3 regions of the Allobosea sp. GW822-FHT03F07 genome follow, and region 2 is predicted to be linked to each of the others. Evidence: predicted binding sites of a transcription regulator. Region 2 holds the regulator's gene; each other region holds the start of a gene.

Region 1 (10,509 bases), 270 kb from region 2:
GGCCTTCACCTCACCCCTGCCCCTCTCCTTACAGGAGAGGGGTTTCCCGCGCCGAACTTGGCGAGCGATACGGTATCTTACGAGGACTTCTTCTTGCGGAGAGCGTCGACGAACTTGTTCAGCTCGATGATCGGGTCGTAAGCCTTGTTGTCGACGGCGACCAGCGGGCCCTGCTTGCCTTCATAGATCTTGTCGAAAGCGACCTTGTCCTTGGTGGCGAGGTTGAGCACCGCGTCCTTGATCTTGGCCTTCAGATCGACCGGCAGGTCGGTGAGGTAGGCCATCGGCGAGTTCACGATCTGCTCGGACTTGTAGATGATCCGGAAGTCCTCGGCCTTGACCATGTTCTTGCGGGCCATGCGCAGGAGGTTCGATTCCTGCTCGTCGTTCCACCAGTTGGCGGCGACGTCGACCGTGCCCTGGCCGAGGGCGATGACGGCGTTCTCATGGCTGCCGGTGTAGACGACCTTGCCGAAATAGGTCTCGGGTTCGATCTTCATGCCGTCGAGCGCGAAGCGCGGGACGTTGTTGCCCGAGGTCGAATTCGGGTCGACGAGGCCGAGGTTCTTGCCCTTCAGATCCTCGATCTTCTGATAGGGCGAGTCCTTCTTCACATAGAAGACCGAGTAGTAGCCCTTGGTGCCGTCGATGTTGGTCTCGATGGCGAAGGCGTCAATCTTGGCGCCGGTCATGAGCGCGCGGGCGAAGGAGGAGGGGCCGTACATGCCGATATGGATGTTGCCGGCGCGCTGTCCTTCGATGAGGGCGGCGTAGTCGCTGGCGATGCGCAGCGTGACTTTGGTGCCGAGCTCCTTCGACAGGTAGTTCACGAAGGGGGTGTAGCGCTCGACGACGCCCGAGGCGTTCTCGGCCGGGATGATCGCGAAGACGATCTCCGGATACTTCGCCTTCCAGTCCTGGGCGAAGGCAGGGGTCGCGAGCGAGGCGGCGAGAGAGGCCGCGGCGAGCGTCAGGGTAAGACGGCGGGTCAGCATGGTTTGCTCCTGGTGTTGGGGTAACGTCGGGTGCCCCGGGCGAGCCGGGGCCGGGACTCAGGCGACGGTCCGTTTGGCGCGCTGGGCTTCTTCGCTGGCGATGGCGTCGAGCTGGTCGAGCGCCTCGGCGCCGGCGTCTTTGGCCTCGATGCCGTAGAGGCTCGCCGCGACGTCCTTGGTGAGTTGATGCGGCGGGCCGTCGAAGACGACCTTGCCGGCGGCCATGCCGATCAGGCGGTCGCAGTATTTCGACGCGATATCGAGGTGGTGCAGGTTCGAGACGACGGTGATGCCGTCCTCGCGGTTGATCCGGAACAGGGCGTCCATGACGACCTGCGTGTTGCGCGGGTCGAGCGAGGCGATCGGCTCGTCGGCGAGGATGATCTTCGGCTGCTGCACCAGGGCGCGGGCGATGGCGACGCGCTGCTGCTGGCCGCCCGAGAGGGTTTCTGCGCGCTGGGACAGGAGATGGCCCATATCCAGGCGCTCGAGCGCCGCAATCGCGCGGATCTTGTCGTCGCGGGAGAAGCTCTTGACCAGCGTCAGCGCGGCGGAGCGATGGTTCAGCCGGCCGAGCAGGACATTGGTCAGCACGTCGAGGCGGCCGACGAGGTTGAACTGCTGGAAGATCATCGCCGTGTCGCGGCGCCAGCCGCGCAGGGCGGCGCCCTTCAGCGCGGTTACGTCGCGCTCGCCGGAGACGATACGACCCTCGCTCGGATCGGCGAGACGGTTCAGCATGCGCAGCAAAGTCGATTTGCCGGCTCCGGACCGGCCGATGACGCCGACCATCTCGCCCTTGGGGATGGACAGGGTGACGTTGTCGACGGCAGCCTTGCCGCCGAAGCGCTTGGTGAGGCCTTCGATGCGCAGCATGACGGCGTTCTCGCTTGCGGGACGAGCATGAATTTGGCCCGAGGCAGCAGGATGCCGTCGGGTTCACGCTGTTTCATGCCAGGAGAGCTAGCCAGCGCAGATGACAGGCTGGTGACAGGTCCAGCCGACGTCGAGCGCTGTGGGCGGTGATCGTCTCGGCAGGCCTCAGGCGCCGCGTAGCAAGAGCTCCACACAGGCCCGCACATAGTCGCTGCGGCCCGCCGCGGTCGCGGGCTTGATGCTCAGCAGGCCGCGGACCTGATGGAAACCGCGGAGCATGCCGATGAATTGTTCGGCCAGGATGCGCGCGCTTTCGTCGTCGAGCGGCTTGGCGAGCCCATCACCGATTCGTGAACGCTGCACCAGAAGCGTCGAGAGGTCGTGGAGCATGCGCTTCGCGCCAGCCTCGTAGGCGATGTGGCCCAGCTCCGGAAAGCGCACGGCGGCGCTCATCACGAGGCGGTGGAGGTCGAGCGAGGCCGGGTGCAGCATCATTGCCAGCGTATCCTCGCCGAGGCGCGTCAGAGTGCTGCGGAGATCTCCTTCAGATATCGATTTACGCAGCGGAATCGTAAGTCTTTCAGTGAGTTCGGTGCAGATCGCCTTGAACAGCGCTTCCTTGTCGGCGAAGTGGCTGTAGATGGTCTGCTTGGAGACGCCTGCACGCTGCGCGATCTGGTCCAGGGTAACCCTGTCGAAGCCCTCGGCGAGGAACATCTCGGAGGCCGCCTGGGTGATCGCATCGTGCTTGTTCGGCCGAGCCTTTTCGGACGGCAAGCGTCTTGCATCGGGAGCCTCGGTCGCGGAACCTTGCGACGTGGCCATGACTGTCATGTTTACGCCCATCGGGCCCCTTATCAAACTGGACCGTCCAGTCTAAGATAAACGCGCAACACCGGAGCGTCCAGTTCTATGAAGCGGCTTGTCTACCTGCTCCTGATCATCGGCCTAGCCGGCGGTGGCTATTACGGTTATCGCCACTTCAAGCAGGGCAGCGCACCCGCGCAGGCCGCGGCCCCGGCCGCACGTGCCGCAGGTGTCCCTGTCGAGGTCGCCAAGATCGAGCGGGCGACGGTCAACGAGGAGGTCGAGGCGCTCGGCACCCTGGCCGCTGACGAGTCGGTCGTGATCGCTCCCGAAATCGCCGGCCGCGTGATAGCGCTCGGCTTCAAGGAAGGCGAGCGCGTCGAGAAGGGACAGCTTCTGGTCAAGCTGGACACGGCGATCCTCGATGCCGAACTCAAGCAGTTGCAGGCCGATCTCGGCCTCGCCCGCGACACCTTCGAGCGCAATCGCTCGCTGAACCAGCGCGGCGTCGGAACCCAGGTGGCCTATGACGAGGCGACGGCGAAGCTCGCGGCTGCGGAAGCTCGGGTACAGTTGTCGCAGGCAAAGCTCGCGCAATCGGCGATCATGGCGCCGTTCAGCGGCGTGGTAGGATTGCGCTCGGTCAGCGTCGGTGACTTCGTCGCTGTCGGCAAGCAATTGATCACCCTGACCAATATCGACCCGATCAAGGTCGATTTCCGCGTGCCGGAGATCTTCCTGGCGCAGGTCAAGCTGGGCCAGACCATCAGCCTCAAGGTCGATGCGGTGCCGGGGCGCGAGTTCCAGGGACGGATCTTCGCCGTCGATCCGGTGGTCGACGTCAATGGCCGCGCGATCAAGCTCAGGGCGACCGTACCCAATGGCGATCTCGTGTTGAAGCCGGGCTTGTTCGCCCGCATCACCATCGTCGTCGACCGGCGCGAGAACGCGATGCTCGTTCCTGAATCGGCGGTCGTGCCGGATGGCGTCGGCAAGATCGTCTACATCGTCGACAACGGCAAGGCGAAGCGCGTTCAGGTCGAGCTGGGCAAGCGCCTGCCGGGCAAGGTCGAGATCGTGAAGGGGCTGACGCCGCAGATGCTGGTCGTCAGCTCCGGCCAGATGCGCCTGCGCGAGGGCTCGACCGTCTCGATCAAGAATGCCCAGCCCCCGGTACAGACGAGCGCGCTGCCCGGCTCCTCGCCGAGCGCCCAGCAATGAGCCTGTTCGAACTCTTCGTCCGCCGCCCCGTCCTCTCGACGGTGCTGAGCCTGCTCGTCCTGCTGATCGGCGCGGTGTCCTATACCCGCCTGACGGTGCGCGAATATCCGAACATCGACGAGCCGATCGTCTCGGTCCGCACCGTCTATACAGGCGCGAGTGCGGAGATCATCGAGACGCAGGTGACGCAGATCCTGGAGAACTCGATCGCCGGCATCGAAGGCATCGAGATCATCTCCTCGACCAGCCGCCAGGAGCAGAGCAACATTTCCGTGCGCTTCCGGCCGGACGTCGATCCCGACGTCGCCGCATCCGACGTGCGTGACCGCGTCAGCCGCGTGCGCGGCCGCATGCCGACCGAGATCGACGAGCCGATCATCGCCAAGGTCGAGGCCGACGCCCAGCCGATCCTGTTCCTGTCGCTGGTCAGCTCCCGGCACAATCCACTCGAACTGACCGATTTCGCCGACCGCTTCATCACCGACCGCGTGCAGAACATCACCGGCGTCGCCGAGGTGCAGATCCGCGGCGAGCGCCGCTACGCGATGCGCATCTGGCTCGATCGCGCCCGGATGTCGGCCTACAACATCACTGTTCAGGAGATCGAGGCGGCGGTCCGCGCCCAGAACGTCGAAATTCCGTCCGGCCGCATCGAGAGCAACAACCGCGAATTCACCGTTCTCTCGCAAACCGGGCTGACGACGCCCGAGCAGTTCCAGCAGATCGTCGTCAAGGACGCGAGCGGCTTCCCGATCAAGCTGCGCGACATCGCCCGTGTCGAGCTCGGTGCGCTCGCAGAGCGCAACGCCGCCTGGTTCTCGGGCAAGCCGTCGGTGACGATCGGCATCGTGAAGCAGGCGACGGCCAACCCGCTCGACGTCTCCGCCGGCGTACGCGCGGCCCTGCCCGAAATCATCGAGGACCTTCCCGATGGCATGACCATCGCGACGTCCTACGACACCTCGGTGTTCATCGACCGCTCGATCAAGGCCGTCTACAGCACCGTGCTCGAGGCGGTGGTGCTCGTCGTCCTGATCATCTTCATCTTCCTGCGCTCGGTGCGCGCGACCCTGATCCCGCTCGTCACGATCCCGGTCTCGCTCGTGGGCTCCTTCGCGCTGATGTATGCGCTCGGCTTCACCGTGAACACGCTGACGCTGCTCTCGATGGTGCTGGCGATCGGCCTCGTCGTCGACGACGCCATCGTCGTGCTCGAGAACGTCCATCGGCATATCGAGGACGGCATGGAGCCCAATGCGGCGGCCATCAAGGGCATCAACGAGATCGCTTTCGCCGTCATCGCGATGACGCTGACGCTCGTCGCGGTCTACGCGCCGATGGCGTTCTCGACCGGCCGCACGGGCAAGCTGTTCGTCGAGTTCGCGCTCACGCTCGCCGGCGCGGTGCTGGTTTCAGGCTTTGTCGCGCTGACGCTGACGCCGATGATGTGCGCCAAGCTGCTCAAGCACGATCATTCGCATGGCTGGCTGTACAATCTGCTGGAAGGCGGCTTCAACGCGATGTCGCGTGGCTACAAGGCCTCGCTGCGGGGCGCGCTGTCCGTGCGCCCGCTGATCGTGCTGTTCGCGCTCTGCGTCGCGGGCGGGAGTTATTTCTTCTTCACGAATCTGCGCTCTGAACTGGCGCCGGTCGAGGATCGCGGCAGTTTCACCGTCATCGGCGTCGCCCCGGAAGGCTCGACGATGGCCTTCACCGCGGAATATGCGCGGCGGGCGGAGGAATTCTTCAGGCAGTATCCGGATGTCGACACCAATCTCGTGATCGTCGGCTTTCCGGACGTGACGCGCGCCATCGCCTTCGCCCGGCTGAAGCCTTGGGAGGAGCGCTCGACCAAGCAACAGGCGATGGTGGCGGACATCAGCCGCAACCTGTCGCAGGTGCCCGGCATCAGGTTGTTCGCGAACAATCCGCCCTCGCTCGGGCAGGGTGGCGCCAACAGCAAGCCGGTTGAGTTCGTGCTGCGCTCCTCCGAGCCCTATGAGCAGATCAAGGGCTATGTCGACGCAGTGCTGGCGGAGGTCGCCGGTTCGCCGGTGCTGACCAATCTCGAATCCAACCTCATCCTCGACAAGCCGCAGATCAAGGTTTCGATCGACCGGCAGCGCGCCGCCGATCTCGGCGTCGGCGTCGACGTCATCGGTAGGACCATGGAGACACTGCTCGGCGGCCGCCAGGTCACGCGCTTCAACATGAATGGCGAGCAATACGACGTCGTCATCCAGGTCGGCGGCGAGGACCGCAATACGCCGCAGGCCCTGCAGTCGATCTATCTGATGGGGCGCAGCGGCGCCGTCGTGCAGCTCTCCAGCGTCGTCAAGATCGAGGAGACGGTCGCGCCGAAGGAGCTGATCCGCTTCAACCAGCTTCGCTCGGCGACGATCACCGCCATTCCCTCGCCGGGCTATTCGCTCGGCGACGCGCTGAACGTTCTGGAGCAGGCCGCGGCCAAGGTGCTGCCGAAGACGGTGCAGATCGACTATTCCGGACAGAGCCGCGAGTTCAAGCAGTCGGGCGCCTCGATCGCGATCGTCTTCCTGCTGGCGCTCGGCTTCATCTACCTCGTGCTCGCGGCGCAGTTCGAGAGCTTCATCGACCCCGTGGTGATCATGGTCTCGGTGCCGCTGTCCCTGACGGGCGCACTGGCCGCGCTCTACTTCACCGGCGGGACGATGAACGTCTACAGTCAGATCGGCCTGATCACGCTCGTCGGTCTCATCACCAAGCACGGCATCTTGATCCTGGAGTTCACTAACCAGCTTCGGGAAGAGGGCAAGGAGATGATCGAGGCGCTGGTCGAGGCGGCCGAGCTTCGCCTGCGGCCGATCCTGATGACCACGGGCGCGATGGTGCTGGGCGCAGTGCCGCTGGCGCTCGCCCATGGCGCCGGGGCCGAGAGCCGCTCGCAGATCGGCTGGGTCATCGTCGGTGGCATGACCTTCGGCACGTTGCTGACGCTCTATGTCGTGCCGGTCGCCTATTCCTATCTGGCGCGGAGCAAGCATGGCAGTCGCGGGACGGCTCATGCCGAAGCGTCGGCCGCGCATCCGCAGCCGGCGGAATAATCCCGCTCGCAATGACGGGAAAGGCTATTGCAGCCTGACCGAAACGCTTTCGCTCGCGCCGGTGCCGTCGATGACCGAAATCCGCATGAAGCCCTTGCCCGGTGGCTGCCAGACGGCTTCGCGTCGCCGGGTCGGGCTGAGTACCGGCGCGCCATCGACGAGCCAGGTATAGGGCGGGGCACCGCCCGCAGCCTTGAGGTTGAGCTGGGCCCGGCCGTCGTTGGCCGAGGCGGCGAGGTCGATCCGTGCGCCTTCGGGGGGGAAGGCGAGCTTGAGCGTCGGGGTCGCCATGGCCGCTACCGTCTTGGGCACGTCCTGGCGCAGATGGCGCAGCGGCGGCGGCAGATGCGTGCTGGTCGCGACGATGCTGTCGGGCGGCTGCGGGAAGGGGCGCGGATCGATGCCGAGTCGGGCGAAGGCGTCGAACAGGATCGGCGCCGCGACGGTGCGGCCGACGAGACCGGGCACGGCGCCGTTGTCGGCCCGCCCGACCCAGACGCCGATCGTATGCCGGCGGTCGAAACCGACCGCCCAGGCGTCGCGATAGCCATAGGAGGTACCGGTCTTATACGCGATACGACCGGGCACGGCGTTGAGCGGCGGCGGCGCGCCGAGCAGCGTGTCGGCGACATACCAGGCGGCGACCGGCTCGACGAGGCGCGGCGATGCAAGGCTCGGGCGTCCGGCCTCAGCCCTGACTCGTAGCTCCGGCACCTCGCCGCCGCGCGCGAGCCCGACATGGAGCCGCGTTAGGTCCTGCAGCGTGATGCCGAGCCCGCCGAGGCCGACCGCGAGGCCGGGCGGGCCGCCTTCCTTGGGCATCGCTACGGCGACGCCGGCATCGCGCAGGCGCGACAGGAAACGTTGTGGGCCGAGCGCTGAGAGCAGTTCGACGGCCGGCACGTTGAGCGAGAGCTGGAGTGCCTTTCGGGCCGAGACCATGCCCTGAAAGGTCATGTCGAAATTCTCGGGGACGTAGATGCCGTAGCGCGCCGGCCGGTCTTCCAGCATCGTCTCGGGATGGGCGATGCCGTTGTCGAAGGCGAGCGCATAGATGAAGGGCTTAAGCGCCGAGCCCGGCGAGCGCAGGGCCCGCGTCAGGTCGAGCGAGCCGGCGCGTTCCGCGGCGAAGTAGTCGACGCCGCCGACAGAAGCGCGCACCTCGCCGGTCTCGTTGTCTACCGCGAGGATGGCGATCGAGACCTGCGGAGCGAGGCCGAGGCTGCGCTCGCGGGCGAGGCCCTCGAGCCCGGCCTGGAGGCGGGCATCGAGGCTCAGGCGATGGCTGCGCGCGGCGGGCGCCTCGGCCACGACCTGCTCGGCGACATGTGGCGCTAGGTTGGGGAAGGGCTTGCGGGCGGTCGGCAGCGGCTCCTCGCGCGCAGCCGCAACCTCGGACGCCGTGGCGAGGCCGGCCTTCTCGACGCGGGTGAGCACGCGGTCGCGCGCCTTGCGCGCGGCATCGGCATAGCGGTCTGGCCGCCGCGTCTCAGGCGATTGCGGCAGGGCGACGAGCAGGGCGGCCTCTGCGGTCGAAAGCCGCTTCGGCTCCTTGCCGAACCAGGCGAAGCTCGCGGCCCGCACACCTTCGAGATTGCCGCCGAAAGGGGCCAGGGTGAGATAGAGATCGAGGATCTGCGCCTTGCTGAAGCGGCGCTCCAACTCGGTGGCGCGCACGATCTGCCGGATCTTGGCGGAGAGGGTGCGTTCCTCGCGCGGCTCCAGCAGCCGCGCCACCTGCATGGTCAGGGTCGAGCCGCCGGAGACGATGCGGCCGTTCAGCATCATCTGGCCGGCGGCGCGGGCGAGGCCGAACGGGTCAATGCCGGGATGGCTGTCGAAGCGCTTGTCCTCGAAGGCCTTGAGCATGGCGAGATAGCGCGGATCGACATCATCGACGCTAACCGGCAGCTTCCAGCGGCCATCGGCGGTGAGGAACGGGCGCAGCAGCCTGCCCTCGCGGTCGAGCACGACGGTCGAACGGTCGGTGGCTGCGGCGAGGTCGAGCGGGGGGAGGGAGTGGGCGTAGAGGGCAAGCGCGGCTGCGGCGGCGGTCGCAAGCAAAGCACATGATGCCGCGGCAATCTTCAGCTTGCGATAGCGGCGGTGCGCGAACCCCTCCCCACGAGGGGGAGGGGAGGAGCCCGTGCCGGAATCGTGCGAGATCACAGCTCGCCTCACCGCGCCGAGGCGATATCCACCGTGCCGAAGGCCGTCCGCCCGAAACGGTCGGGCCGGTACATGTCCTCGATCACGGCGGCGGGGGCGACATAGCGACCGGGCGAGACCGCGCGCGCGATATAGGCGACGGTGTAGACGAGCTTGTTTGTCGTGCCGACCGGGCGTTCGAAGGCCGCGACATAGCGGTCGTCGCGCGCCTCGGTGTGAACCGGGAAGACCTCCTGCTTCAGCCAGTCGAGGCCCGCGACCGAGGCGCCCTCGGTCAGGTTGGCGTTCTCGATCTCGAGCCCGGCGGGGACGGGGTCGACCAGCAGCAGCCGGCCATAGCGGCTCGCCGGCTCCGTCACCGTCAGCGCGACGACATAGCGTTCGTTCTGGCGCAAGCGCGCGGGATCGGCCCGCTCGCCCTTCATGGTGTAGATGACGCGCTCCAGCCCGAAGCCCTGGTTCAGCGCCGGCTCGGCGCCGGTGGGAATGCCGGAGACGGTGATGACGGCCTGGGCGGTGGCGGCGCCGGGGTTGGCGACGGTCAGCGGTTTTGCTTCCAGCGCCTCGGCGGAGATCGTGCGGTAGAGCGCACCCTTGCGCTCGGCGCCGTCGACGGTCAGCGTCATGCCCTCGGCGTCTTTCGCCATGGCCTGCGCCGCCAGCACCATCCACATCTGCTCCTGCGTCGAGGTGTAGCGTGCGCTGCTGCGGGCGCTGTCGAGCACGGCGGCGGCGCGGCTGATGTCGGCGCGCTCGCCGGAAGACTCTGCGATCAGAGCCAGGACGGCAGCGCCATCACGCAGGCGCGAGCCGTAATCGGGTCGCGACAGGCTGTCGTCGCCGCGTTCCTGCAGGCCGGCGAGCGCGCTGCCGAAGGCGGCGCGGCCGCGGCCGCGATCGCCGAGTGCCGAAAGCGCCGCGCCGATCTGGGCGCGGGCCAGCGGCGTGCCGAAATCGGCGAGCTTGTTGTCGGCGAGATAGCGCAGATCGCCCATCACCGGCCGGCCGTTGCGGGCCAGCACATAGAGCGCATAGGCGATGCCGGCTGCCTCCTCCTTGACGATCTCGCCGGTGTTGACGACCTGGTTGCGCAGCCGGTCGAGAGCGAGGTTGAAGGCGATCTGTGGCACGGCGAACTGGCGCTCGCGGGCCCGCGTCAGGAAGTCGGTGGTGAAGGCGTCGAGCCAGAGATCGTCGCCGCCGACGCTCCACAGCCCGAAGGAGCCGTTCGCGCCCTGCCGCGCCAGCACGCGCTCGATCGCGTTCTGGACGCGCTCATCGGCATTGGCGTCGAGCGCCAGATGCTCCATCGAGGCCAGCCGGTTGACGTGGAGCAGCGGCAGGGCACGGCTCACCGT
Region 2 (10,509 bases):
GATCACCCGGCGACGCTCGCCTTTTCCCTGAGCCACGCCTCCATACCCGCCGCCGCCGCGATCCCGGTCGCGAAGCAGCCCTGCAGCAGATAGCCGCCGGTCGGCGCTTCCCAGTCCAGCATCTCGCCGGCCGCGAAGACGCCGGGCAGGCGCCTCAGCATGAAATGCGGATCGACCTCGCAAGCCCGGATGCCGCCGGCCGAGGAGATGGCGCGGGCGATCGGCATCTGGCCGAGGAGCCGCAAGCGTGCCGCCTTGATCGCGGCCGCCAGCGCCTCCGGCGCTTCGTCCAGCCGCCCGCCGGCGCTGTCGCGCAGCACGGCGACGGCCGCGGGCGAAAGCCCCGCCGCCTTGCGCAGATGGTTGCTCAGAGTCTCGCCCTTGCGACGCTTGGTGAGCTTCTCCGCCAGCCGGGCGCGGTCGAGATCCGGCCGCAGGTCGAGCGCGATCTCGGCCGAGCCCTCGCGTTCGATCGCCTCGCGCAACGGCCCCGACAGGGCATAGAGCGCGCCGCCCTCGATACCGCCGGGATCGAGCATCGCCTCGCCGGCGACCTCATGCTCCCGGAAGCGAACCACGATGCGCTTCAGCGGCGCTCCCGCGAACCGCTCCCGCAACATCGCCGACCAGTTCACGGCGAAGCCGGCATTGGCGGGCCGTAGCGGCGCGATCGAGACGCCCTTCCCGGCCAGCAGCGGAACCCAGCCGCCATCCGAGCCCAGCCGCGGCCAACTCGCCCCGCCCAGCGCCAGCAATGTCGCGTCGGGGCGGACGGTCACGGGCGTCCCATCGCGCCCTGCGAAGGTCAGCGTGCCATCCGCCGCCCAGCCGGCCCAGAGCCGGCCGGCCTCAAACCGGACACCGAGCCCGTTAAGGCGCGCCAGCCAGGCGCGCAGCAGCGGCGAGGCCTTCATCGCCTTCGGGAAGACGCGCCCGCTCGAACCGACGAAGCTCTCCGCGCCGAGCCCGTCGGCCCAGTCCCGCAGCGCCTGCGGCGGAAAGGCCCTGATCGCCGGCTCCAGCCAGCCTCGCGCCGCGCCGTAGCGATCGAGAAAGCCGTCGAGCGGCTCGGAATGCGTCAGGTTGAGCCCGCCGCGCCCCGCGAGCAGGAACTTCCGCGCCGGCGACGCCATCCGCTCATGGATCGTGACGCGATGCCCGGCCTGCGCCAGCCGCTCGGCTGCGATCAATCCAGCCGGGCCGGCGCCGATGATGGCGATGTCTGGCATAAAGTTCCCGCGTTCTCCACGGTCATCCCGGGCGACCGGAGGCAGACCCGGGATCCATGCCGGAACCGTTCAGGCATGGATCCCGGATCGGCGCCGCTTCGCGGCTGGTCCGGGATGACGGCGTGTTTCCATCTGAAGGGTCTTCGCTTTAGACTGACTGTCCGATCCCGGAAAGCCCGACCCGCCAGCATCATGCCGACCATCGCCGCCTATCTCGGCGCCGCCTTCTTCGAGATCGCCGGCTGCTTCGCCTTCTGGGGCTGGCTGCGGCTCGGCAAGCCGGTCTGGTGGCTGCTGCCAGGCCTGGTCTGCCTCGCCCTCTTCGCCTGGCTGCTGACGCTGGTCGAGAGCGACGCCGCGGGGCGCGCCTATGCCGCCTATGGCGGGATTTATATCGCCGCCTCGCTCGCCTGGCTCTGGGCGGCGGAGGGATTCAGGCCGGATCGCTGGGACGTGACGGGCGGACTGGTCTGCCTCGCGGGAGCGGCGATCATCATCGCGGCGCCGCGGTGAGGATCGAGGGTTTGTCAAATGCGCGCTGTCGTTCCGGGCGAAGCGCAGCGCAGACCCGGAACTCATTCCGGAACGGCTCAGGCATGGATCCCGGATCGGCGCCGCTACGCGGCTTGTCCGGGATGACGCGCGGATGTGCGAAAGGGAGAGAGCCCCCTCACGCCCGCGCGAACGTCTCGTCGAAGGCGTAGCCAGCACCGCGCACCGTGCGCAGCGGGTCCTTGGCATCGCCGGGCGTGATCGCCTTGCGCAGGCGCCCGACATGCACGTCGACGGTGCGCTCGTCGATATAGACGTCGCGACCCCAGACCGCGTCGAGCAATTGCGCGCGCGAATAGACCCGGCCGGGCGCCTGCATCAGGAATTCAAGCAGGCGGAACTCGGTGGGTCCCAGATGCAGCTCCTCGCCGGAGCGGCGCACGCGGCGGGTCGTACGGTCGAGTTCGAGATCGCCCGCGGTCAGCAGCCCCGCGACATGGCCCGGCTTGGCCCGGCGCAGCAGCGCCTGGATGCGCGCGATCAGCTCCGGCAACGAGAACGGCTTGACAACATAATCGTCTGCGCCGGTGGCGAGGCCGCGCACCCGCTCGGTCTCCTCGCCGCGCGCGGTCAGCATGATGATCGGTACACGCTCGGTGTCGCGGCGCGCCCGCAGCCGGCGGCAGAGCTCGATGCCGGAGAGGCCCGGCAGCATCCAGTCGAGCAGGACGAGATCGGGCGTCGAGTCGCGCAGATGCAGCTCGGCGTCGTCGCCGCGCGCGACGCTATCGACCTCGAAGCCCTCGGCCTCGAGATTGTAGCGCAGCAGCAAGGTGAGCGGCTCTTCGTCCTCGACGATCAGGATGCGGGCGGGCATGGCGCGGTTCCGTTCTGGGTATTCAGCCGACACATTCCGTCATGCTCGACCATGTGGCGAGCATCCACGTCTTGGTCACAGCGCTCGACGACGCAAGACGTGGATGGCCGGGACAAGCCCGGCCATGACGCAATGGATACTCCATCAATTCCCCGTCACCGCCTCGACGCTGATATCGGTGGTGTCGAGCTTGGGACGGTTGAGGTCGAGCGACTCGCCGGTGACGAGGTAATGGATCGTCTCGGCGATGTTGGTGGTGTGGTCGCCGATGCGCTCGACGTTCTTGGCGCAGAACAGGAGATGCGTGCAGAAGGTGATGTTGCGCGGATCTTCCATCATATAGGTCAGCAGCTCGCGGAACAGCGAGGTGTAGAGCGCGTCGATTTCGCCGTCGCGATGCCAGACCTCGAGCGCCTTCTGCTCGTTGTTGGCCGCATAGGCGTCAAGCACGTCCTTGAGCTGGGCCTGGACGAGCCGGCTCATATGCTCGAGCCCGACCACGGCGCGATGCGGCGGCGAGAACTGGCCGGAGATCGCCACCGCACGCTTGGCGATGTTCTTGGCGAGATCGCCGACGCGCTCGATGTCCGAGGCGAGGCGGATCGCCGAGATCAGCTCGCGCAAATCCTGGGCCAGCGGCTGGCGGCGCGCGATGGTCAGCACGGCACGCTCCTCGACATCGCGCTGCAGATTGTCGAGCCGCTGGTCGGCGGTGATGACCTTCTGGGCGAGCGTGGTGTCGCGGCGCACCAGCGCCACGGTGGAGTCGCCGAGCATGCGCTCGGACATGCCGCCCATCTCGGCGAGGCTGCGGCGCAGCGCCTCGAGTTCGGCGTCGTAGGAGCGGACGATATGTTCGGTCATCGGCGTGTGTCCCTGTGCAGCGCGAGCGGTTCAGCCGAAGCGGCCGGTGACGTAGTCCTGCGTCTGCTTCTTGCTCGGGTTCATGAAGATCGTGTTGGTCGGCGCGAACTCGATGACCTCGCCCAGATACATGAAGGCAGTGTACTGCGAGATGCGCGCCGCCTGCTGCATGTTGTGGGTGACGATGACGATGGTGAAGTCGCTCTTGAGCTGCTCCAGCAGGTCTTCGATCTTGCCGGTCGAGATCGGGTCGAGCGCCGAGGTCGGCTCGTCGAAGAGGATGACCTCCGGCTTCTGCGCGATGGTGCGGGCGATGCAGAGGCGCTGCTGCTGGCCGCCGGAGAGGCCCATGCCCGAGGTCTTGAGCTTGTCCTTAACCTCGTCCCAGAGGGCCGAGCGGCGGAGCGCGCCCTCGACACGGTCGTCGAGCTCGGACTTCGGCGGCTTCTCGTAGAGGCGGATGCCGAAGGCAACGTTGTCGTAGATCGACATCGGGAAGGGGGTCGGCTTCTGGAAGACCATGCCGACGCGCGAGCGCAGCTCGTTCACGTCGATGTCGCCGGAGATGACGTTGCGCCCGTCGAGCAGTATCTCGCCGGTGGCGCGCTGCTCCGGATAGAGCGAGTAGATCCGGTTGAAGATGCGCAGCAGGGTCGACTTGCCGCAGCCGGACGGGCCGATCAGCGCCGTGACGTGGCGGTCGCGGAAATCGAGGTTGATGTTCTTCAGCGCCTTGTGCTCGCCGTAGTAGAAATCGAGGTTCTTGACCGCGATCCGGACGGGGGCATCGGCATCGAGCGTCTGCGGGGAGAGTTCAAGCGTCGAAAGCATCGACTTTTTCCTTCAGATCGAACGCGACGAAGTTTCGGTTGTGCAGCTCACTTGCCGCCGCGCACGATGCGGCGGGCGACGATGGAGAGCAGCAGGATCGACATGGTGATGATCAGCGAGCCGGCCCAGGCGAGCTGCTGCCAGTTCTCGTAAGGGGCGGAGGCGAACTGGTAGATCGTCACCGGCAGGTTGGAGACGCCGCCGACGAGGCTCGGCGAGAACCAGAAGTTGTTGTTCAGCGCGGTGAAGATCAGCGGCGCGGTCTCGCCGGCGATGCGGGCCAGCGCCAGCAGGATGCCGGTGACCATGCCGGACTTGGCCGCCCGCCAGGTGATCGAGGTGATCACCACCGAAGGCGGTGCGCCCAGCGCCGCGCCGGCCTCGCGCAGCGGACCGGGCACGAGGCGCAGCATGTCCTCGGTCGTGCGCACGATCACCGGAATCGCGATAATGCCGAGCGCGACGCCGCCGGCCCAGCCGGAATAGCCGCGGAACGGCTCGACCAGGATGACGTAGACGAACAGGCCGATCAGGATCGAGGGCGCCGAGAGCAGGATGTCGTTGATGAAGCGGATCAGGTTCGCGAGCTGCGACTTCTTGCCGTATTCGGCGAGATAGGTTCCCGCGAGCACGCCGATCGGCGTCGCCACGGCGATGCCGAGGAAAGTCAGCACGATCGAGCCGACGAGGGCGTTGGCGAGGCCGCCGCCTTCCGAACCCGGGCCGGGCGTGATCTGCGTGAAGGTCGCGACGGACAGCCCGCCGAGCCCCTTCACGACCAACATGCCGAGGATCCAGAACAGCACGAAGATGGCGAGGAAGGTGAAGCCGGTCGCAATGACCTTCATTGCCTTGTCGGCAGTGCGGCGCGACTGGCGAACGCGGCCCCAAGGGGCATGCGGCAGTTCGCGGACGGTGGAGGGGGTCGCCAGGCTCATGATCGCTTGCCCTATCAGTAGCTCTTGACGCGCGAGACGAGGATGCGCGCGATGACGAGGACGACGAAGGTGACGAAGAACAGGATGCAGCCGAGCGCGATCAGCGCGTTGAGCTGCAGGCCCATCGCCTCGTTGAACTCGTTGGCGATACGCGAGGCGATGGTCGAACCCGGATCCATGATCGAGGACGAGAGCCGGTTGGCGTTGCCGACGACGAAGGTCACCGCCATGGTCTCGCCGAGCGCGCGCCCAAGCCCCAGCATGATCGCCCCGATGATCGAGACGCCGGCCTGCGGCACCAGCACATGGCGCACGACCTCCCAGGTCGTCGCGCCGATGCCATAGGCGCTCTCGCGCAGCACGGAGGGGATCTGCTCCAGCATGTCGCGGGTGATCGAGGCGATGAAGGGGATGATCATGAAGGCCAGGATGAAGCCGGCCGTCAGGATGCCGAGCCCCGAGGGCGAGCGCGAATAGAGCACCGTGCCGACGATCGGGATGCCCTCGACGATGTTCGAGAGCGGTATCTGCACATATGCCGCGAAGAGCGGCACGAACACGAACAGGCCCCACATGCCGTAGATGATCGAGGGCACGGCGGCGAGCAGCTCGATCGCGGTCGACACCGGCTGCTTGAACCAGGGCGGCGCGAGCTGGGTGAGGTACACCGCGATGCCGAGCGAGAGCGGCACGCCGATGACGAGCGCGATCAGCGCCGTCGAGAGCGTGCCGACGATCGCCGGCCAGGCGCCGTACTGGTCGTTCTGCGTGTCCCAGACGCTGGAGGTGATGAAGCCGAGGCCAAACTCGCGGAAGGCCGGCCAGCCGCCGATCACCATCGACAGCATGATGCCGGCGAGCAGCACCAGGACGAGCAGCGCCGCCAGGAAGCTGGCATTGCGGAAGACGATGTCGAAGGTACCCTTGGGCGTCTTCCGCACGATCGGCGTCGCGCCGGGAATGCTCGTCATGTCGGTTGCTGCGGTCATCCGCGGAGGCTCCGGTGGGGTAGCTGAAGTCGTCTGCTGCCGGACGCCCGGCCTCGTCAACCTCAGCCCTCATCCTGAGGAGCGCTCAGCAGGAGCGCGTCTCGAAGGAGGCTCCAGTGCACTCTGGGTGATCCTTCGAGATGCCGCTTCGCGGCTCCTCAGGATGAGGGCTGAATGTTTTTGGCGAGGCGGGTCGAACCCGCCTCGCCTTATCGTTGGCAGCGATCAGAAGATCGGCTTGCCCGCCGGATCGGTCACGCCCTTCCAGGCGGCGCGGACTTGATCCTTGACGTTGGCCGGCAGCGGCACGTAGTCGAGGTCGAGAGCGAGCTGGTCGCCGCTCTTATAGGCCCAGTCGACGAACTTCAGGGCAGCCTGAACCTCTTCCGGCTTCTCCGGCTTGGCATGGACCAGCAGGAAGGTGGCCGAGGTGATCGGCCAAGCCTCGGCGCCCTTCTGGTTGTTCAGCGAGATGCCGAAGCCGGGAGCCTCGTTCCAGTTGGCATTGGCGGCGGCCGCCTGGAAGGCCTTGTCGTCCGGAGCCGGGAAGTTGCCGTCGGCGTTCTTCACAAGCGCATGGGCGAGCTTGTTCTGCTTGGCATAGGCGTATTCGACATAGCCGATCGAGTTGGCGACCTGCTTCACCGAAGCCGAGACGCCCTCATTGCCCTTGCCGCCGATGCCGACCGGCCACTGGACCGACTGGTTGGTGCCGATCTTCGACTTCCAGTCCGGCGAGACCTTGGAGAGGTAGTCGGTGAAGACGAAGGTCGTGCCCGATCCGTCCGAACGATAGACGGGGTTGATGTTGGCGTCGGGCAGGGTCAGGCCGGCGTTGATCGCCGTGATCTTCGGGTCGTTCCACTTCTTGATGGTGCCCAGATAGATCTCGGCGAGGACTTCGCCCGAGAGCTTGAGCTTGCCGGGCTCGACGCCGGCGATGTTCACGGCCGGGACGACGCCGCCCATGACGGTCGGGAACTGGATCAGGCCGTCCTTGGTCAGGTCCTCGCCCTTGAGCGGGGCGTCGGTGGCGCCGAAGGCGACCGTCTTGGCCTTGATCTGGCGGATGCCGCCACCCGAGCCGATCGACTGGTAGTTGAGACCGACATTGGTCTCCTTCTTATAGGCCTCGGCCCACTTCGAGTAGATCGGGAAGGGGAAGGTGGCGCCGGCGCCGGTGATGTCGGCAGCCTGGGCCACGCCGGAAAGACCGATCGTGGCGGCCGCGACAATGAAAATCTTGCGCATGAGATGTCCTCTCTGGATCGCACATTTAGCGGCCCGTTCAGAACACCCTCTGCATGACAGCTTCATGACAATCCGTCACGCACTCTGTCATAAAGCTTTCATCAGGGCTTTTTCGGCAGCGCCCCGAAGCGCGGCAGCACGGCGCGGAAGGTCGCGCCCTGCCCGAGCGCGCTCTCGATCGTCAGCCGGCCGCGATGGCGCAGGACGATGTGCTTGACGATCGCCAGCCCGAGCCCCGTGCCGCCGGCCTCCCGGCTCGCATTGGTGTCGACGCGGTAGAAGCGCTCGGTCAGGCGCGGCAGGTGCTCGGGCGCGATGCCCGGCCCGTCGTCGCGCACGCCGACGCCGGCCTCGAGCGGACCATCCTCGACATCGATCACGACCTCGCCGCCGCGCTTGCCGTATTTGATCGCGTTCTCGACGAGGTTTTCCATCAGCCGCAGCAGCTCGTCGCGGTCGCCCGCGACCCGCACCGGCTCGGCCGGTGCACGCAATGTCAGCGTCACCTCGCGCTCGCGCGCCATCAACGTCAGGGAATCGACGATCTCGCGCGAGATGCCGGTGAGATCGACCGGGTTCTCGGGCGCCAGATGGGCGCGAAGCTCGATCCGCGACAGCGACAAGAGATCGTCGACGAGGCGGGCCATGCGCAAGCCCTGTTCGCGCATGATCGTAAGGAAGCGGTCGCGCGCGCCGGCATCGTTGCGCGCCGGTCCCTGAAGCGTCTCGACGAAGCCGAGCAGGGAGGCCAGGGGCGTGCGCAGCTCATGGCTGGCATTGGCAACGAAATCGACGCGCATGCGCTCGGTGACGCGCTGCTCGCTCAGATCCTCGAAGGTCAGCAGCACCGGCCGCCGCCAGCCCGTGCCGTGCAGCGCCGCGATGTGGATGCGAAAGGTGCGCTCGACCGGGACGCGCTCGACCAGCTCGATGACCTGCCGGCCGCCCTGCCGGGCGACGCCGTCGATCGCCTCGATCAGATCGGGATCGCGCATCACCAGCGTCAGGGGCTGCCCGGCCTCCAGCGCCGGCATCAGCGCCCGCATCGCCGGGCTGAGCGCCTGGGCGACGCCCTGGACGTCGAGCAGGACGACGGCCGAGCCAACCGCCTCGATCAGGGCATGCGTCGCGGGGGCGTTGGGATCGACGGCATCAGCCATGTTGGGAACCTCGACGCGCACTGCGCCACGACCGACGAGCCGGCTGCGGAACGCGGGCCGCCCTTCCTGATCGGAACCCCGGCGCGCGTCAATTCCCTTCGGCGAAGCCGCGGTCTAGGCTGTCGCCACTCATAAGGATCGATGCGATGGCGAAAAATGCATCCGGTAGCCGGCTGAAGGGAGCGATCCAGCTCGTTCCCAAGGCGGAAGAGCAGCCGTCCTCCCCGCGCAAACCCGCGACATCGCGCAAGGCCGCCGGTCCAAAAGGCTTCGACATCGAGGCCGACACGTTGCCCGACGCGATTGTCGACGCCGCCTTCCGCAGCGGCGACTACCCCTATGGCAAGCGCATGAAGCGCAAGCGCTACAACCGGGAACTGCACGCGCTACAGATCGAGCTGCAGAAGCTCGCGACCTGGGCCCGCGCGAAGCACGAGCGCATCGTCATCCTGTTCGAGGGTCGCGACGGCGCCGGCAAGGGCGGCACGATCGGCCGCTTCACCCAGCACCTCAACCCGCGCCAGGCCCGCGTCGTCGCCCTGTCCAAGCCCTCCGACACTGAAGCCGGGCAATGGTATTTCCAGCGCTACGCCGCCGAGATGCCGACGGCGGGCGAGATCGTGTTCTTCGATCGCTCCTGGTACAACCGCGCCGGCGTCGAGCGCGTGATGGACTTCTGCACGCCGGAGCAGACCGACGCTCTGCTGCACGAGGCGCCCGCCTTCGAGGGCATGCTGGTCCGCGACGGCATCCGGCTGATCAAGTTCTTCATCACCATCGGCCCGGAAATGCAGATGCAGCGCCTGCACGCGCGCTGGCACGACCCGCTCAAGCGCTGGAAGCTGTCGCCGATCGACTTCGAGGCGATCCCGCGTTTCAACGCCTATTCCGACGCCTTCGACGAGATGCTGGCCCGCAGCACGACAAAATGGGCGCCCTGGCATGTCATCCGCGGCAACGACAAGCTGCGGGCCCGGCTCAACGCCATCCGCCATGTCCTCCTCGCCATCCCCTATGACGGCAAGGACGAAGCCGCCATCGGCGAGCTCGACCGCAAGGTCGTCGTCGAGGTCGACGATTACCTGCACAAGGGCGGCGAGAACGGGACGCTCTGAGAGCCGTCCGCTATTTCCCCATCACCAGGTTCGGCAGCCAGGTCGTCAGCGGCGGCCAGAGCGTGATCGCGACGAGAACCGCCAGCAGCGGCAAGAGCCACGGCACGATGGCCCGCGACATCGCCTCGAAGCTGATCCTAGCGATCTTCGAGGTGATGAAAAGCACGACCCCGACCGGCGGCGTGATCGTCCCGATCATCAGGTTGAGCACGAAGATCAGCCCGAACTGGATCGGGTCGATCCCGAACTGGCTGGCCGCCGGCGTCAGGATCGGGATCAGGATCAGCATGGCGGCGAGCGCCTCCATGAAGCAGCCGACGAAGAGCAGCAGCAGGTTGACGATCAGCAGGAAGATCAGCGGGTTGCCGGCGAGATCGACCAGCATCGGGCCAACCGTCTGCGGAATGCGCGAGATCGACAGGCACCAGCCGAGCGCGGCCGCCGTCATCACCAGCGCCAGCACGACGCCGGTGGTCTCCACCGTTTGGACGACCAGTTCCGGCAGGTCGTCCAGAGAGAAGCTGCGATAGACGAAGAGCCCGAGCACCAGCGCATAGGCCGTCGCGACCGCCGCGGCTTCCGTCGGCGTGAAAATGCCGGCCATCATCCCGCCGAACAGGATAACGGGCGTCATCAGCGCCCAATGCGCCTCCTTGTAGGCAATCCAGAGCTGGGCCGCCCCCGGGAAGGGATGACGCGGGAGGTTACGCTTGCGCGCGACATGGACGACCATCGCCATCAGCGCGCCGGCCATCAGCAGGCC
Region 3 (10,509 bases), on a different contig from region 2:
CACCGGCGTCAGCTCGACTGCGCCTTCCGAGGTGCTGGACGGGGCGCTCGATCCGTTCATGGAGGCGTCGCTGGCGCAGCGGGTGTACGGCACGGAAGTCGAGGTCGAGGACATCGACTGAGGCTGCCGCGCGTCATGCTCGGGCTCGACCCGAGCATCGCCCGCCAGGAATTCTCGGGTCTGCGCTGCGCTTCGCCCGAGAATGATGTCGTGCGATCCGGTTTCCGCTTTCGGGCTGGTTGGTCTAGCTTCCCGCGCCACCATGCGAAGCCGATCTCGATGACGCTGCCCAATCTGATCACCATCGGCCGGCTGTTTCTGGTGCCGCTCGTGATCGTCATGATCCTGAACGGGCGCTGGCAGTGGGCGTTCGTCGTCTTCGTCGTGGCCGGTGTTTCGGATGCCGTCGACGGGTTTCTCGCCAAGCGCTGCGGCATGGCAAGCGAACTCGGCGCCTATCTCGACCCGATCGCCGACAAGGCGCTGATCGTCTCGATCTACATCACGCTGGCGATGGTCGGGGCGGTGCCGTCCTGGCTCGTCGTCCTCGTGGTCTCGCGCGACGTCATGATCATCTCGGCCGTGGTCCTGTCCTGGGTGATGGGCAAGCCTCTGACGATATCGCCTTTCATCGTCAGCAAGCTCAACACCGGCGCGCAGGTGATTTTCGCCGCGCTGCTGCTCGGTTCGCGCGCCTTCGGTATCGATCTCGGCCAGGCGGAGCAGGTCGGCCAGCTCTTCGTGGCGCTGTTGACGGTCGGTTCGATGACCGCCTACCTGGCCTTCTGGCTGCGTCACATGGCGGCGTAACCGGTGTCTGAGTCGCCGCTTGGGCCGGGAACGACGATCGCCGGTTGGACAATTCACCGCCACGCCCTATCTGATGACCGCGCGCAGCCGGACCCGGGAAGGCCAGAGAATGACCCTGCAACGCCAAATCGGCTTCTGGCTACTCTCGCTGATCGTCTTCGTGCTGTTCCTCGTGATATTCCGCGACGTGCTGCTGCCCTTCATTGCAGCGTTGGCGCTTGCCTATCTGCTCGATCCGCTGGCGGATCGGCTGGAGCGCGCGGGCATGAGTCGGCTGGCGGCCACGATCCTGATCCTCGTCGTATTCCTCCTGATCTTCGTGCTGGGCCTTGTCCTGCTGGCGCCGCTGCTCGGCCAGCAGCTCGCGGGCCTCGTCGCCCGCCTTCCGGCCGACGCCGCCAAGCTGCAGGCGCTCGTCATGGAGCGCGGCGCACCCTGGCTGGAGCGCTTCGGCGGCACCCAGCTGACAGAGGAGGCCAAGAACTCGCTGGGCAATCTCGTCGGTCAGGCGACCAGCTGGGTCGGCAGCGTGCTGCAATCGCTCTGGACCGGCGGCACGGCGATCATCGGCGTGTTCTCGCTGCTGGTGCTGACGCCGGTCATCGCCTTTTACCTGCTGGTCGACTGGGACCGGATGTGCGCCACGGTCGATAGCTGGCTGCCGCTGGAGCATCGTGAGACGATCCGCGGGCTGCTGCATGAGATGGATGTCGCGATCGCCGGATTCCTGCGCGGCCAGGCGCTGGTCTGCCTGCTGCTCGGCATCTTCTATGCGGTGGGGCTGAGCCTCCTTGGGGTCAATTTCGGAGCGCTGATCGGCATCATCTCGGGCTTCCTGTCGTTCATCCCCTATGTTGGCTCGCTGACCGGTCTCGTGCTCTCGGTCGGCGTCGCGATCGTGCAGTTCTGGCCGGACTGGACCTGGCCGCTGGCGACGCTGGCCGTCTTCTTCACCGGCCAGTTCCTCGAGGGCAACATCTTCCAGCCCAAGCTTGTCGGCAATTCGATCGGCGTGCATCCGGTCTGGCTGATGTTCGCGCTGCTCGCCTTCGGCTCGCTGTTCGGCTTTGTCGGGCTTTTGCTGGCGGTGCCGTTGGCGGCGGTCATCGGCGTGCTCTGCCGCTTCGCGCTGAGGCAATATCTCGCCAGCAACATCTACCATGGCGGCGATGCCACGCGGGCCGCGGCGGCACGGGCGCGCATTGACTCCGATGCCTGAAATTCCTGATGCCTGAGATTCGAAATGCCTGAAATTCCTGGCCGGCCGCGCCAGCTCGCTTTCGACCTGCCGGTCGACAGTCGCTACGGCGTCGAGGATTTCCTGATCGGCCCGTCGAACGAGGCGGCCTACGGCCTCATCGAGGCGTGGCCGGGCTGGCCGGACGCCTGGCTGCGGCTGGTCGGCCCTGAAGGTGCGGGCAAGACCCATCTCGCGGCAATCTGGGCCAAGGCTGCCCATGCCTGGACTGTGCCGGCTTCCGAAGTCGTCGAGGACAAGGTGCCGCATCTGGTTTCGGGCGGTGCGCTGGTCGTGGAGGATTGCGACCGGGGCCTGCGCGACGAGGCGGCGCTGTTCCACCTGATGAACGCGATCAAGGCGCGTGGCGGCCATCTGCTGCTGACGGCGCGCGATGCTCCCGACCATTGGGGCTTGCGCGTGCCGGACCTGCTTTCGCGGCTGCGGCTCGCGCCGCATGCGACGATCGAGCCGCCCGACGACACGCTGCTGCGGGCGGTTCTGGTCAAGCTCTTCATCGACCGCCAGCTCGTGGTCGACACCGGCATCATCGAGATGCTGGCGCTGCGGATGGAGCGCTCCTTCGCCGCAGCGCGGACGCTGGTCGATGCGCTCGACCGCCTCTCGCTCGAGCGCGGGCGCCGGGTGACGCGGGCGCTCGCGGCCGAGGCTCTGGCCGCTCTTTCGGCCGAGGAATAAGGCTCGGCTCAGCGCGGGCCGGCCGAGGCCTCCGCCGGCAGCGCCACGAGGCGCGCATGCATCGCCTCGACGAGGAGATCATGGGCGCGGGCCGCGATCGCATCGAGCGAAGGCGTCTTCACGAACATGGCGGCGGCCTTCTCGCTCAGCTCTTCGCGCGTGGGCAGGACCGGCAGTTGCCAGCTCGAAGCGTCCCAGCCAGCGAGGGCGTCTTGTGCCTGCTGCTGGATTTCCGCCAGGCGATCCCCAGCGCGCTCCTGAAGTTCGCCTAGCGCCGTCTTCAGCTCGGCCAGCGTCAGGCTCGGCAGATGCAGATCGGCGAGGCTCGGGGTCGCGGCATAGGCCTCGCGGAAGGCCATGACGACGCGATCGAGCGGAACAGACGCCGCAAGCCGCTCGGCCGAGCGCTCGATGACGCGCGGCGGCAGGGCCTGCGAACGCTCGATCACCGCCTGCGGCGGCTGCTTCAGATCCCACACCAGACGCACTTTCGACAACCCGAGGATGATGTAGTAGGTCGGATCGATCTGCCACCAGTGGAAGCCCTGGCGGACGCTGTACTGATAGGCGTGATGGTTGTTATGCCAGCCTTCGCCCATGGTGATGATCGCCAGCCACCAGTTGTTGCGGCTCTCGTCGCCCGTCACATAGTCCTTGTCGCCATGCACATGCGCGAGCGAGTTGATGCAGAAGGTCGCGTGATAGACGGCGACCGTCGACCAGAAGAAGCCAACGAACAGGCCGGCCCAGCCATCGATCGCAAAGCAGATCGTGGCGAGCAGGATCGCGGGAGCAAGCTCGAAGCGGTGCAGCCAGCGCAGCTCGGGGAACTTCGTCAGGTCCTGGATGCTTGAATCGTCGAAGCTGTGATGGTCGCGGCTGAAGATCCAGCCGACATGCGAATAGGCGAAGGAGGTCTGCACCGGCGAATGGACGTCATGCTCGGTGTCGGCATAGCGATGGTGATGGCGGTGCTTCGAGGCCCACCAGAACACGCTCTTCTGTGCCGTCGACTGCGCGAGGACGGCGAGAGCGAATTGTCCGATCCGGCTGATCTTGTAGGTGCGATGCGAGAAATAACGGTGATAGCCGCCGGTCACCGCAAACATCCGCAGCCAGTACAGGCCGATGGCCAGCCAGACCGAGGTCGCGGTCACGCCGCTCCAGATGGCGCCGAAACAGGCCAGATGTGCCAGAACGAACGGAATCGCGGACGGATAGACGATGTCGCCTTCGTCATGAGGGGAAGTGCTGCTCAAGACTGCCTCTGTCGGATGGGCGCGGCGCCGATGGCAGCCGCTCGGGAGGGGTCTCCCATTTCCCGCACGAAACAGGACGGGAGCGCGCCATGCAAGGGGACCGCTCGACGCAGGGCAGCTTGATCCGGTGCCATGTGAGGCGAATGGTGTCGTCTGTCATCGAAGTGTCACGCTAGGATGGCTTCAAGACGCGCAAGGAGACCAATGTGGCCAGAGCAGCGACCGGAACGAGAGCCAGGGGAGCGAGAGTAACGGGCATGAACTCGCAACCCAGCGTCATCGAAGCCGTGGAAACCATTCTCGCCGAGGAGGCGACGTCGCTGCGGCAGTCGCCGTCACGCTTCGTGAATCGCGAGCTCTCCTGGCTGCAGTTCAACCGCCGTGTTATGGAGGAAGCCTCCAACCGCAATCATCCGCTGCTGGAGCAGCTACGCTTCCTCTCGATCTCGGCGGCGAATCTCGACGAATTCTTCATGGTCCGCGTCTCCGGCCTGCGCGAGCAGCTCAAGGCGGGCGTCGTGACGCCGAGCCAGGACGGGCTGACCCCGGCGGAGCAACTCGGCGAGCTCGGCAAGGCGGTGTCGGCGCTGACGGACGATCAGCAGGCGCGCTGGGTCGAGCTCAAGCGCGACCTGCACGAGAACAGGATCCATCTGTTGGCGCCCGGCGACATCGCCGGGCCGGAGCGCGTCTGGCTCGAGGACTACTTCCTGAACTACGTCTTCCCGGTGCTGACGCCGCTGGCGATCGACCCGGCGCACCCGTTTCCGTTCATTCCCAATCTCGGCTTCACCGTGGCGCTGGCGCTCGAGCGGGTGAGCGACGGCCGCCAGCTCGACGCGCTGATCCGCGTGCCGATCAAGATGGACCGCTTCATCGAGCTGCCCGATCTCGCTCGCGAAGGCCTGCGCCGCTTCATCACGCTGGAGGACGCGGTCTCGCTGTTCATCGGCAAGCTGTTCCCCGGCTACGACGTCAAGGGTACCGGCTCCTTCCGGGTGATCCGCGACACCGATCTCGACATCGAGGAGGAGGCCGAGGATCTGGTGCGCGTCTTCGAGACGATGCTCAAGCTGCGCCGGCTGGGGGTCGTTATCCGTCTCGAGATCAGCAGCGGCATGCCGGAGCACCTGCGCAAGCTGATCGTGCGGGAGCTGAAGGTCGACGACGACGAGGTCGTCGCGATCGAGGGCATGATAGGCCTCAGTGAACTTTCCCAACTTGTCGGCGTCGATCGATCCGACCTCAAGTTCAAACCCTACAACGCCCGCTTCCCCGAGCGCATCCGCGAACACGGCGGCGACTGCTTCGCCGCGATCCGGCAGAAGGATCTGCTCGTCCACCATCCCTATGAGAGCTTCGACGTCGTCGTGCAGTTCCTGCAACAGGCGGCACGCGATCCCAATGTCGTCGCAATCAAGCAGACGCTCTACCGCACCTCGGCGAACTCGCCGATCGTCAAGGCGCTGACCGAGGCCGCCGAGGCGGGAAAGTCCGTCACCGCGCTGGTCGAGCTGAAGGCACGCTTCGACGAAGAGGCGAACATCCGCTGGGCCAAGGAGATGGAGCGCGCCGGCGTCCAGGTTGTCTACGGCTTCATCGAACTCAAGACCCACGCCAAGCTCTCGCTGGTCGTGCGTCGCGAGGCGGGGCAGCTCGTCAGCTATTGCCATATCGCGACCGGCAACTACCACCCGATCACGGCGCGCATCTATACCGACGTTTCCTTCTTCACAGCCGATCCGGTGATGTCGCAGGATGTCGCGCGCGTCTTCAACTTCATCACCGGCTATGCCGAGCCGGCCGAGCTGGAGAAGATGTCAGTCTCGCCGGTCGGGCTGAAGCAACGCCTGCTCGATGACATCGCCGAGGAGGTCGCGCATGTGAAGGCCGGTCGCAAGGGCGCGATCTGGGGCAAGTGCAATTCGCTGGTCGATCCCGAGATCATCGACGCGCTCTATGATGCGAGTCAGGCCGGCGTCGAGATCGATTTCGTCGTGCGCGGCATCTGCTGCCTGCGGCCGGGCATTCCCGGCCTGTCCGAAAACATCCGGGTCAAGTCGATCATCGGGCGCTTCCTCGAGCATACCCGCGTCTACGCCTTCGGCGCCGGCCACGGCCTGCCTTCCCCCAAGGCGAAGCTCTATATTTCGTCGGCCGATCTGATGCCGCGCAATCTCGACCGGCGCGTCGAGGCGCTGACCCCGATCCTGAACCCGACCGTCCACCAGCAACTGCTCGAACAGATCATGCTGGCGAACCTCCTCGACAACGAGCAGAGCTGGACGATCTTGCCCGATGGCGGCTCCCGACGCATTGTCCCGGCGCCGAACGAAGAGTCGTTCAACGCCCATAAGTACTTCATGACGAACCCGAGTCTGTCAGGACGTGGAAAATCACTCTCCAATTCCAGCCCCCGCTCCCTTTCGCGGCGCGGGGCGCGCAAGGGCTGAGGTCCTGAACGCGCCCGGCCGGCTCGGGCTGGGCGCTGGTACGCTGGCGATCGTAGATATCGGCTCCAACTCCGTCCGTCTCGTCGTCTACGAGATGGTGGCGCGCGCGCCCGCGCAGGTCTTCAACGAGAAGGAGATGGCCGGGCTCGGCCGCCAGGTCGCGACGACCGGCCGGCTGGCCAGCGACGCGATGGGCAAGGCGATCGCTGCACTCGTGCGTTTCCGCATCCTGTGCGAGGCCATGCATGTCGGCGAAATTCGCGTCATCGCGACCGCTGCTGCACGCTATGCCAGCAATGGTCCCGAATTCATCGCGCGCGCCGAAGAAGCGATCGGCCAGCCGATCGAATTGATCTCCGGTGACCGCGAGGCTGTGTTGTCGGGGCTCGGCGTGATCTCGGGTTTCGACAACCCCGACGGCGTGGTCGGCGATCTCGGCGGCGGCAGCCTCGAACTGATCGCCGTCTCGCGCGGCGAGGTCGGGGAGGGAGCAAGCGTCCCGCTTGGCGGCCTTGCCCTGCTCGACCGATCGAAGAATTCGCTCAAGGTTGCCGAGAAGATCGTCAAGGACGAACTCGACCGGCTGCCGCAGATCGCTGCGATGAAGGGCCGGGACTTCTATGCCGTCGGCGGCACCTGGCGTGCGTTGGCAACCCTGCACATGCGTCAGGTGAACTACCCGCTCAATGTCATGCACGGCTACACCTTGCAGGCCAAGGACGTCGCCGACTTCGTCAAGCTGGTCGAGAAGGCCGATTTGACGGGGCTCGACTCGATCGATTCCGTGTCCTCGGCCCGGCGCCCGCTGCTGGCCTATGGCGCGCTCGTGCTCGACGAGTTGATCAAGCGCGGCAAGCCGCGCTCCGTCATTATCTCGGCGCAGGGCGTGCGCGAGGGGCTGCTGCACGAGCAGCTTTCCCCAGAGGAGCGCGCGGCCGATCCATTGCTCGGCTCCGCCCGGGACTACAACCACCTGCGGGCGCGAGACCCCCGCCATGCTGCAGAACTGATCGCGTGGACCCGCACCATCCTGGAGACCGCCGGCGTGCCGGGGCATGGGTTGTCCTCACGGATGATCGAGGCGGTCTGCCTGCTCTCCGACATCGGCTGGCGCGCCCATCCGGATTATCGGGGCGAGCAGAGCATGAACGTCATCGCCCATGCCTATTTCACCGGGGTCGATCACGCTGGCCGTGCCTTCCTGGCACTGTCGATCTTCCACCGCTATGCCGGGTTGAAATCCTCGTCGCCGGCCGCGACGGCGCTGCGGGCGTTGCTGTCGCCGCCGATCCTGGATCGGGCCCTGCAGTTGGCGGCGATCTTCCGCGTCGCCTATCTGCTTTCGGCCGGGATGGCGGGGCTTTTGCCGCGCATGCCGGCGACCTGCGTCGATGGCCGACTGGTCCTGCGCCTTCCCGACGATCTCAGTCCGCTGGCGAGCGAACGCGTCATCGGACGTCTCAAGCAACTCGCCAAACTGCTCGGCCGCGACTACGAGATCGCGCGGGCGTGAGTTTCAGCCGACCACGACCCGACCGCGGATGACGCGCAGGCCGAGCGTGCCGCTCTTGAGCGCCAGCGCCTTCTCGCCGAAGACCTCGCGGCGCCAGCCCTGAAGGGCCGGGACGTTGGCGTCGTCGTCTGACGCGATCGCCTCGAGGTCGTCGGAGGAAGCGATGATCTTGGGCGCGACGCGCTCGGCTTCCGACACCGCCTTGAGCAGGACCTTGAGCAGGTCGAGCACGGCGGCGTTACCGCCGCGACCGCGCTCCCGTTCCAGCCGGGGTAGGGTCTTGGGGTCAAGGGCCAGCCCGCGCTCGATCGCCGCCAGCACCTCGCCGCCCGAGCGCGAGCGCTCGAAGCCGTTGGGCACGGAGCGCAATTCCGCCAGCGCCTCGACCGAGCGCGGCGCGCGCTGGACGATGTCCATCAGCGCATCGTCCTTGAGAACGCGCTGGCGCGGCACGTCGCGGTGCTGAGCCTCGCGCTCGCGCCAAGCGGCCAGTTCCATCAGGGCGGCCAGCTCCTTCGGCTTGCGGATGCGACCCTTGAGGCGCTGCCAGGCGTTCTCCGGCTTGACCTCGTAGGTGGTGGGCGAGTTCAGCACCGCCATCTCCTCGGCGACCCACCCCTCACGGCCGGTCGATTCGAGATCGGCCTTTAAGGCGAGGTAGATGTCGCGCAGATGGGTGACGTCGGCCTCGGCATAGACGAGCTGGGCCTCGTTGAGCGGGCGGCGCGACCAGTCGGTGAAGCGCGAGGATTTGTCGATGCGCGCCTTGGCGAGGTCGTTGGCGAGCTGTTCGTAGCCGACCGAGTCGCCATAGCCGCAGACCATGGCCGCGACCTGCGTGTCGAAGAGCGGCGTCGGCAGCACGCGTCCGAGCATCCAGACAATCTCCAGATCCTGCCGCGCGGCATGGAAGACCTTGACCACCGCTTCATCGACCATCAGCCCGAAGAACGGGGCGAGATCGAGATCCGGCGCCAACGGATCGACCAGCACGGCCTCGTCGGGCGAGGCGAGCTGGATCAGGCAGAGCTTGGGGTAATAGGTCGTCTCCCGCAGGAACTCGGTGTCCACGGTGACGAAGGGGTGCTCGGCCAGGCGTGCGCAGGCATCGGCGAGGTCGGCGGTAGTGGTGATGAGGTTCATGAGGCTGGCTCTTAGCAGACGGAGCATCGCGATGTCGCGGGCGTTCTTGACATTCTGCTCGCTCGCGTGTGCTTACGCGGAAAGCCGCCCGCGTGACCATGCCCGCATGCGCGCCGCCAGCGCCCGCCAGAATTCCGAAGAGAGCCGTTCCGTGACCTTGCATCGCTACCGTTCCCACACCTGCGGCGCCCTCCGCGAGAGCGACATCGACGCGCAGGTCCGCCTCTCCGGGTGGTGCCACCGCATCCGCGACCATGGCGGCGTGCTGTTCATCGACCTGCGCGACCATTACGGCATGACGCAGGTCGTGATCGATCCGGATTCCCCGGCCTTCGCCGCGGCCGAGACGCTGCGCTCCGAATGGGTCGTGCGCATCGACGGCAAGGTCAAGGCGCGCCTCGCCGGCACCGAGAACGCCAACCTGCCGACCGGCGCGGTCGAGGTCTTCGCCACGACCATCGAGGTGCTGGGCGCTGCCGGCGAATTGCCGCTGCCCGTCTTCGGGGATCTCGAATATCCCGAAGACACCCGGCTGAAGTATCGCTTCCTCGATCTGCGCCGCGAGAAGCTGCACAACAACATCATGCTGCGCACCAAGGTCATCGACTCGATGCGCCAGCGCATGAAGGCATCGGGCTTCTCCGAGTTCCAGACGCCGATCCTGACGGCGTCCTCGCCGGAAGGCGCGCGCGACTTCCTGGTGCCGAGCCGCCTGCATCCCGGCAAGTTCTACGCGCTGCCGCAGGCGCCGCAGCAGTACAAGCAGCTTTTGATGATGGCCGGCTTCGACCGCTACTTCCAGATCGCGCCCTGCTTCCGCGACGAGGACCCGCGTGCCGACCGCCTGCCGGGCGAGTTCTACCAGCTCGACGTCGAGATGAGCTTCGTCGAGCAGGAGGACGTCTTCGCGGCGATGGAGCCGGTCATCGGCGGCATCTTCGAGGAGTTCGGCAACGGCAAGTCCGTGACCAAGAACTGGCCGCGCATTCCTTACGCCGAGGCGATCGCCAAGTACGGCTCCGACAAGCCCGATTTGCGCAACCCGCTCGTCATGCAGGACGTCTCCGAGCATTTCCGAGGCTCGGGCTTCAAGGTCTTCGCGCGCATCCTCGAGGGTGAGAAGAACCGCGTCTGGGCGATTCCTGCCCCGGGCGGCGGCAGCCGTGCCTTCTGCGACCGGATGAACTCCTGGGCGCAGGGCGAGGGCCAGGTCGGCCTCGGCTACATCATGATCAAGGAAGACGGTGAGGGGCAGGGGCCGATCGCCAACAATATCGGTCCCGAGCGCGTCGCGGCCATCGTCAAGCAGATGCATCTCAAGGGTGGCGATGCCTGCTTCTTCGTCGCCGGCGATCCCGAAAAGTTCTACAAATTCGCCGGGCTCGCCCGCAACAA

The links. Region 2 encodes PhoB, which activates phosphate uptake and scavenging genes when phosphate is short. Its sites were predicted from a motif close to TGTCATNNANCTGTCAT; they were not measured.
Region 1: the regulator PhoB is predicted to act here: its motif matches at 1,972-1,988, upstream of phnC (phosphonate ABC transporter ATP-binding protein).
Region 3: the regulator PhoB is predicted to act here: its motif matches at 4,160-4,176, upstream of AC1RMY_RS08780 (RNA degradosome polyphosphate kinase).

The regions. Positions count from the first base shown of each region.
Region 1 covers NZ_JBXAND010000001.1:241,649-252,157, forward strand. Annotated here, with positions in the region: gene phnD (phosphonate ABC transporter substrate-binding protein) at 78-995, opposite strand; gene phnC (phosphonate ABC transporter ATP-binding protein) at 1,053-1,871, opposite strand; gene AC1RMY_RS01235 (TetR/AcrR family transcriptional regulator) at 2,037-2,717, opposite strand; gene AC1RMY_RS01240 (efflux RND transporter periplasmic adaptor subunit) at 2,784-3,899, shown strand; gene AC1RMY_RS01245 (efflux RND transporter permease subunit) at 3,896-6,982, shown strand; gene pbpC (penicillin-binding protein 1C) at 7,007-9,046, opposite strand; gene AC1RMY_RS01255 (alpha-2-macroglobulin family protein) at 9,160-10,509, opposite strand, start outside.
Region 2 covers NZ_JBXAND010000001.1:512,159-522,667, reverse strand. Annotated here, with positions in the region: gene AC1RMY_RS02515 (TIGR03862 family flavoprotein) at 3-1,229, opposite strand; gene AC1RMY_RS02510 (YnfA family protein) at 1,422-1,742, shown strand; gene phoB (phosphate regulon transcriptional regulator PhoB) at 1,900-2,598, opposite strand; gene phoU (phosphate signaling complex protein PhoU) at 2,743-3,462, opposite strand; gene pstB (phosphate ABC transporter ATP-binding protein PstB) at 3,493-4,293, opposite strand; gene pstA (phosphate ABC transporter permease PstA) at 4,341-5,231, opposite strand; gene pstC (phosphate ABC transporter permease subunit PstC) at 5,246-6,220, opposite strand; gene pstS (phosphate ABC transporter substrate-binding protein PstS) at 6,446-7,471, opposite strand; gene AC1RMY_RS02475 (ATP-binding protein) at 7,573-8,631, opposite strand; gene ppk2 (polyphosphate kinase 2) at 8,778-9,746, shown strand; gene AC1RMY_RS02465 (TRAP transporter large permease) at 9,757-10,509, opposite strand, start outside.
Region 3 covers NZ_JBXAND010000002.1:44,919-55,427, forward strand. Annotated here, with positions in the region: one part of gene prfB (peptide chain release factor 2) at 1-121, shown strand, start outside; gene AC1RMY_RS08760 (CDP-alcohol phosphatidyltransferase family protein) at 280-810, shown strand; gene AC1RMY_RS08765 (AI-2E family transporter) at 920-2,029, shown strand; gene AC1RMY_RS08770 (P-loop NTPase family protein) at 2,054-2,746, shown strand; gene AC1RMY_RS08775 (acyl-CoA desaturase) at 2,755-4,005, opposite strand; gene AC1RMY_RS08780 (RNA degradosome polyphosphate kinase) at 4,263-6,458, shown strand; gene ppx (exopolyphosphatase) at 6,394-7,971, shown strand; gene rnd (ribonuclease D) at 7,975-9,114, opposite strand; gene aspS (aspartate--tRNA ligase) at 9,272-10,509, shown strand, end outside.